Regions from separate parts of the Paraburkholderia sp. BGA-UO-ETr-F21 genome, predicted to be linked through region 1. Evidence: riboswitches for the same ligand, from Rfam matches in the RefSeq annotation. Region 1 holds a riboswitch; the other holds the start of a gene.

Region 1 (3,832 bases):
GCGAATTGGGACGGATCACGCAATACGAATCGCATTTTGACCGTTTCCGGCCGGAGGTGCGGCAGCGTTGGCGTGAGGAAGCGTCGCGAGGCGGCGGCTTGCTGCTGGACCTGGGGCCGCATCTGGTCGACCAGGCGTTGGCCCTGTTCGGCACGCCGCAGAGCGTGTCGGCCACCGTGCGCACGCATCGTGACAATGCCAGCGCGCCTGACTACGTGCATATCCAGCTCGGCTACGGTGAGTTCGAAGTGGTGTTGCACGCCAGCGCGTTGACCGCGCTGGTCGCGCCGCGCTTCTCGATTCACGGCACGCGCGGCAGCTATGTGAAAACCGGGCTCGACACGCAAGAAGATCAATTGAAAGCCGGCCTGCGGCCCGGCGACGAAGGCTTCGGCGCGGGGAATGCGGCCGGGCTGCTGCGCGTGCTGGAAGGCGATCAGGAAGTCGAGCGCGAGCTGCCGACGCGTAATGGAGATTACGTTGGCTTCTATATCGCCGTGGCCGACGCCATCCAGAACGGCGTGAAATTCCCGGTCAGCGCTCAGGACGCTGTCGACGTAATGACAATTATCGAACTCGCCGCCCGGAGTTCTGAAGAAGGCGTCCGGCTGCCGTTCGAGCGCGTTCGCTGACCCGTTTGCCCGCGCGTCGAAACGCCTTGTGTACCTAAAACGGCACTTGTCGCCTCCGCGCGGGCCACGCTCCTGACAGGCCCGAAAGGAACATAACGTTACAAATAAGGCCGTGCCGCCAGTCAGCGCGCTCCGGCAGTCAGCCGTTGCTACCCAAGTAGCAAGACAAAACGACTATGACTTCCGGAGAGTTCATGCCCCGTACTATCCGCGCGCTCGCCGCGTGCGCCCTGCTCAGTTCGCTCGCCGCCTGTGTGGTGACGCCTCAACCCGCGCCGGCACCGCGCCCCAACCCGCAGCAGATCGCGGATCAGCGCCTGCGCCAGGTCGACGGCCGCATCGAGAATCTCAGCCGTCGTATCGACAATCGCGTGAATCAGGGCTACTACCCGCCCCCGCAAGGCGGCGCGCTGCACCATCGCCTCGACGTGATCCGTCAGGAAGCGCATGACATGGCCGCGCAACACGGCGGTGGCCTGTCCAGCGACGAACAGCGCGTGCTGAATCAGGAACTGGACAACGCGGCACACGCCATCGGCGAATAATCGCGCGCTCAGGCGCCGAAGCAGTGCAAGCGCGGGCATCGCGTCCCGCGCTTTTTTGGCGAGGGCAAGACGCCGCGCCAACCGCCGTGCCGCTCGCGGGCCCAGATTTGACAAGCCCCCGGCCCTCGCGTACATTCGCCGCACGCGTCGGGAGAGCGCGCTGGCCGCAGGAAACCGCAGGCCGCGCCGCCGAAGGGGCACACCCGCAAACTCTCAGGCAAAAGGACCGACCGCGTCGAAGAACCCGCGTTGAATCAAGCTCAACGCACCGGTTTTTCGCACTCTGGAGAGCGGCAGTAGCCGTCTGCGATCGTTTGATCGATACAGATTCTGGCAGGCTGCCCACCGAAGGGGCGCGCGTTTCACCGTGACGGATTCACATTCTCACGGCAACGCAATCTCTCAGGTATCGAGGACAGAGGGGCCATGCAACGCATCGCTCGCAGCTAAAAGGCCGCGAGGCGTAGCGCCGCATGGCCTTTTTTGTTTCGCGAGATGCCCGAGGCCCCATGACCGAACTCAAACACACCCCGCTCAACGCCACCCATCGTGCGCTCAATGCCCGCATGGTCGATTTTGGCGGCTGGGACATGCCCGTCAACTACGGCTCGCAAATCGACGAACACCGCGCCGTGCGCACCGACGCCGGCATGTTCGACGTCTCGCACATGTGCGTCGTCGATTTCACCGGCGAGCGCGTGCGCGCCTTCTTCGAATATGCGCTGGCCAATAACGTCGCCAAGCTGCAAACGCCCGGCCGCGCGCTGTACTCCTGCCTGTTGAACCCGAACGGCGGCGTGATCGACGACCTGATCGTCTATTACTTCGGCGAAGATCACTTCCGCGTGGTCGTCAACGCCGGCACCGCCGACAAAGACATCGCCTGGTTCGGCCAGCTCAACGCCGAAGGCGGCTTCGGCCTGACCATCACGCCGCGCCGCGACTACGCGATCGTCGCCGTGCAAGGCCCGAACGCGCGCGAAAAAGTCTGGCAAACCGTGCCGGCCGCGCGCGCCGCCACCGAAGCTCTGAAGCCGTTCAACGCCGCCCGCATCGAAGACACGCCGTTCGGCGAATTGACGGTAGCCCGCACGGGCTATACCGGCGAAGACGGCTTCGAAATCATCGTCCCGGCGGATCACGTCGAAGCGCTGTGGAACGCGCTGCAGGCGCAAGGCGTGCGCCCGGCCGGACTCGGCGCGCGCGACACACTGCGCCTCGAAGCCGGCATGAACCTGTACGGCCAGGACATGGACGACAACGTCTCGCCGCTCGACGCCGGCCTCACCTGGACGGTCGACCTCACCTCGCCGCGCGACTTCGTCGGCAAGGGCAAGCTGGAAGCGGACGGATCGCAGGCCGCGTTCGTCGGCCTGATCCTGCTGAAGGACAACGGCAAGGCAGCAGGCGTGCTGCGTGCTCATCAGAAAGTCGTCACGCCGCAAGGCGAAGGCGAAATCACCAGCGGCACGTTTTCCCCGACCATGCAGGAATCGATCGCCTTTGCGCGCGTGCCGAAAGGCGTGCAGCCGGGCGACACCGTTCACGTTCAAATTCGTGACAAGAACGTTCCCGCAAGCGTGGTAAAACTGCCGTTCGTGCGCAACGGCAAAGTGCTCGCGGTTTAAGCAAGCCGGCGCGTGCGCAAACCTTCACAAGAAAACGCCGGGCCGCCCCAAGTTTTCTTGTTCCCCTCGGGGGAACCTGGCGCGAAGCGACAGGTTTGGGGGCCCTTTAAGTCATTACCGAATCACACCGCATAGGAGCATCCGATGAGCATCCCGGCCGATCTGAAATACACCGAATCGCACGAGTGGGTCCGCACCGAAGCGGACGGCACGCTGACGGTCGGCATCACCGACCATGCGCAGGAAGCGCTCGGCGATATCGTCTTCTTCGAAGTCCAGGAACTGGGCAAAACCGTGACCGCTGGCGACACCGTCGCCGTGATCGAATCGGTGAAAGCCGCTTCCGATATCTACGCGCCGGTCTCGGGCGAAATCATCGAAGCGAACACGGCCGTGGCCGACACCCCGGACTCGGTCAACACCGCGCCGTACGAAAGCTGGCTCTTCAAGATCAAGCCGGCCGCGGACGCCACGCAAGACCGTCTGATCGACGCCGACGCGTACAGCAAGTCGATCGGCGCCTGATTCACCTTTACGTTTAACCCGATTGGTGCGGCGCGTCCCTCGCGCAGAGATAGCCGCACCGCCAGGAACACCCATGAAGCTCGAACACCCGGATCGTCTGATGAACCGCACTCCTCTCTCGCTCGCCGCGCTCGAAGTGCATGACGCCTTCGCCGAACGGCACATCGGCCCGGATGCGGCCGACCAGCACTCGATGCTCGAAGCCCTCGGCTTCGCGTCGCGCGCCGCGCTGATCGACGCCGTCATTCCGAAGACGATCCGCCGCACCGAAACGCTGCCGCTCGGCCCCTTCGCGCAACCGAAAAGCGAAGCCGAAGCGCTTGCCGCGCTGCGTGAACTCGCGGACAAGAACCAGGTGTTCCGCTCGTATATCGGGCAGGGCTATTACAACGCGCACACGCCGACGGTGATCCTGCGTAACGTGCTGGAAAATCCGGCGTGGTACACCGCGTACACGCCGTATCAGCCGGAAATCTCGCAAGGCCGTCTGGAAGCGCTGCTG
Region 2 (3,832 bases), on a different contig from region 1:
CGATCTGCACGCAGCCGAACGCGATCGACTGCGCGAGCACGCTGCCGTGCCCCGGCGAAATGAACTGCGGCAGCAGCGACAGGTACATCACCGCGATCTTCGGATTCGCGAGGTTGGTGACGAGCCCCATGGTGAAGAGCTTGCTGCGGCTGTCGTGCGGCAGGTCGCGCACCTGGAACGGCGAACGGCCGCCCGGTTTGACCGCTTGCCAGGCCAGATACAACAGATAGAGCGCGCCGCCGAAACGCAATGCGTCGTACGCGTAGGGCACCGTCAGCAGCAGCGCGGTAATGCCGAACGCCGCGCAGAACATGTAGAACACGTAGCCGAGCGCGACGCCGCCAAGAGAAACGAGGCCCGCGCGACGCCCCTGACAGAGCGATCGCGAGATCAGGTAGATCATGTTCGGCCCGGGCGTGAGCACCATGCCGAGCGAGACCAGACCGAAGGCGAGCAGCGTTGTGAGGGCGGGCACGGCATTCTCCTTGGCGAATGAAAGTCGGACAGTGCCGCCAAATATAGCCGATGCCGCCGATTTCAGCGTCGCGGCCGGCTTGAGAAATTCGCATTGGCGTATGAGCCGCATTCATGTTCAATTGCGGCGCTTCTGGCCACTTCTTGCGCGGTGACTCGCACGAAACACTTGCGGCGAATTATTTTGAACGGTATCGTCGAGCCGTTCTGCAATGCAGCGCGGGAGAGATCGTCAGAAATTCGGACGACGCCGACGGAGCAACCGCCCCGGAAACTCTCAGGCAAAAGGACCGCGCAGCAGGAACATCTGGAGAGCGGCGCACCGGCATACCGCGTGCGCCCACCGAAGGGGATTCTCCGCGCACGGCTCATCACTCATGACGGGCCGGCCGCCGCGGGGAAGAAACTCTCAGGTACATGGACAGATGGGGCATCGACGCCGGTTTCGACATGAAATCGACACCGGTGATGCTCAACTACTCTGGACCATGACATGTCACGAATCGCCATTATCGGCGCCGGCATTACCGGCGTCACGACCGCTCACGCCCTCGCCCAGCGCGGCCACCACGTCACCGTTTTCGAACGCCACCGCTATGCGGCGATGGAGACCTCGTTCGCCAACGGCGGGCAGTTGTCCGCCAGCAATGCCGAAGTCTGGAACAGCGCGGCCACCGTCATGAAAGGCCTGCGCTGGATGCTCACGCGCGACGCCCCACTGTTGCTCAATCCCACACCCACCTGGCACAAGTACTCGTGGATGGGCGAATTCCTGCGGCAGATTCCGCACTATCGGGCGAACACCGTCGAAACCGTGCGGCTCGCGATCGCCGCGCGCGAGCATCTGTTTTCGATTGCCGAAACCGAAGGCATCGACTTCGATCTCGAACGGCGCGGCATTCTGCATATCTACAAGACGCGCAAGGAATTCGATGCCGCCAGCAAGGTGAACGCATTGCTGCGCGAAGGCGGCCTCGAGCGCAGCCCGGTGACGGCGAGCGAGCTGCATGGCATCGAACCCACGTTGCACGGCGATTTTTACGGCGGATTCTTCACGCCGTCCGATTCGACCGGCGATATTCACAAGTTCACGCGCGGCCTTGCTCAGGCGTGCGTGCGGCACGGCGTCGAATTTCATTACGATGCCGAGATCACCTCGATCGAGCAGCCTGCCGAGGGCCGTTTTACACTGGCGGTCAATCTCGAAGGCGAATCGCAGCGCTTTGCGTTCGAACGGATCGTCGTCTGCGCCGGGGTGAAGAGCCGCGATTTTGCAGCCATGCTCGGCGACCACGTGAATATCTATCCGGTGAAGGGCTATTCGATCACTGTTTGTCTCGATGACGAAATCAGCCAGCAGCGCGCCCCCTGGGTGAGCCTGCTCGACGACAGCGCGAAGATCGTGACGAGCCGCCTGGGCGTGGATCGCTTTCGCGTGGCCGGCACGGCGGAGATCAACGGCTTCAACCGGGATATCCGTTCGGACCGGATTGCACCGCTAGTGGACTGGACGCGGCGGTATTTCCCTGAGGTATCGACCTCGCGCGTGATTCCGTGGGCGGGCTTGCGGCCGATGCTGCCGAGCATGCTGCCCAAGGTGGGCCGTGGAAAACGGCGTGGCGTGTTCTACAACACCGGGCACGGACATTTGGGCTGGACCTTGTCGGCCGCAACCGCGCAGGCACTCGCGGGCGCGATTCAGTAGGCGTGATGCGGGGGTTTCGCTGAGGGCGTTGGCTCGACATCACAGTCGTCGCCCGACTTGAACTCCCCGTGCTGCGGGAGTTTGGGCGGCGGCTGTGGCGTGAAATCGCCGCCGTCAGCCAATGGCAGATGCTCCATTTCTGCTAGTGTTCTTCCATCCGTGTTACTTCGGTGGAGAACCCATGCCGCACGCCCGCACCGCAAAAACCAAGGCACACAACACACGCCTGAGCGACGCACAGATCGCCATGGAAGCGACGCGGCGTCTCGCCTGGGACGCCGCGGTTCCCGAGCATGCCGTGAAGGTCCAAGTCTCGCGCGGCCGTATCACGCTGCATGGCGAGTTGCAGCGCGACCAGCAACGCACCGCTGCACTCGAAGACGTGACGCGCCTGTTCGGCGTAACGGGCGTTCTGGATCACACTGTCATCAAGCCCGAATGAAGTCAGCCCTTGGTTGCCTGACGTACAAGCGCGCGGCAATGCCGCGCGATCTGCTTTTCCTCCTCGGTGTGAATCGCCTTCACCTTGCCCGCCGGATCGCCTTCGGTTAGTCCCATGAAAGCCAGTCCGTCGCAGACGCGCGTGCGAATCGCCTCGCTGTGCTCGCCAATGCCGCCGGTAAACACCAGCAAATCGATTCCGCCCAGCAACGCCGCATAGCCGCCGATCGTCTTACGCACCGCAGTGGCAAAGGCATCGATCGCGAGCGACGCATTCGCATTGCCCGCCGCAGCGCGTTTTTCCAACGCCTGCATATCGCTCTCGCCATCCGCGTAGCCGGCAAGACCGCTCTCGCGATTGAGCAGCGTCTCCAACGCGCCGGCATCGAGCCTCTCCACGCGCATCAGATACAGCAGCACACCCGGGTCGAGATCGCCGCTGCGTGTGCCCATCGGCACGCCGCCGGTCGGCGTCAGGCCCATCGACGTATCGATCGACTGGCCGTCGCGCAACGCGCACACGCTCGAACCGTTGCCGAGATGCGCGAACACCGCGCGCGCCGGCAAGTCGGCGCCGAGCCGCGTCACCAGTGATTCATAAGACAGCCCGTGAAAACCGTAGCGCATCACGCCGGCCTCCACATAACGGCGCGGCAACGCGAGTTGTGCCGCGCGCGGCGGCAGCGTGGCGTGAAACGCCGTATCGAAACAGGCGAAATGCGGTGCATCGTAGAAAATTTTCTCGGCCTCGTCGATCAACGCAAGTGCCGGGGGAATGTGCAGCGGCGCAAAGTGCACGGCGTCCTGCAATTGACGCCGCACGTCGGCGCTAATCCGCTGATGCATGCGCAAATGCGGCCCGCCATGCACCACCCGATGCCCTACCGCCGAAGGCCGCGCATGATGCTGTTGCGCGAGCACCTGCGCGAGCTTTTGCAGCGCGTCGGTCTGCGATTCCAGTTCGTGCTCCTGCTGCAGCAGCACGCGGCCGTCGGGCGCCTTGATCCGCAAACTGCCGTCGCTGCGTCCAATGCCTTGCGCGCTGCCTTCCAGCAGGAGCGATTCGTCGCCACTGGCGTACCGGAACAAGCCGAACTTCAGCGACGACGAACCGCTGTTCAACACCAGAATCGTTTGATCGTCAGCACCGTCTGGAGTGCGTATGGTCATGACCCGCTCAGCCTTTCCACGTCCAGTTGCGGATCTCTTCCC

What was found. Region 1 has a riboswitch for glycine ahead of gcvT (glycine cleavage system aminomethyltransferase GcvT). Riboswitches for the same ligand answer to the same signal wherever they lie in the genome.
Region 2: linked by a shared signal. The riboswitch ahead of AC57B1_RS21140 (D-amino acid dehydrogenase) and the one ahead of gcvT (glycine cleavage system aminomethyltransferase GcvT) in region 1 are both predicted to bind glycine.

The regions. Positions count from the first base shown of each region.
Region 1 covers NZ_JCAQOY010000016.1:148,004-151,835, reverse strand. Annotated here, with positions in the region: gene AC57B1_RS11650 (oxidoreductase) at 1-632, shown strand, start outside; gene AC57B1_RS11645 (YdgH/BhsA/McbA family protein) at 827-1,177, shown strand; glycine riboswitch at 1,325-1,407, shown strand; glycine riboswitch at 1,451-1,606, shown strand; gene gcvT (glycine cleavage system aminomethyltransferase GcvT) at 1,687-2,805, shown strand; gene gcvH (glycine cleavage system protein GcvH) at 2,950-3,330, shown strand; gene gcvP (aminomethyl-transferring glycine dehydrogenase) at 3,404-3,832, shown strand, end outside.
Region 2 covers NZ_JCAQOY010000036.1:2,490-6,321, forward strand. Annotated here, with positions in the region: gene AC57B1_RS21135 (LysE family translocator) at 1-475, opposite strand, end outside; glycine riboswitch at 685-777, shown strand; gene AC57B1_RS21140 (D-amino acid dehydrogenase) at 968-2,179, shown strand; gene AC57B1_RS21145 (BON domain-containing protein) at 2,361-2,621, shown strand; gene AC57B1_RS21150 (acetate/propionate family kinase) at 2,624-3,790, opposite strand; gene AC57B1_RS21155 (phosphoketolase family protein) at 3,798-3,832, opposite strand, start outside.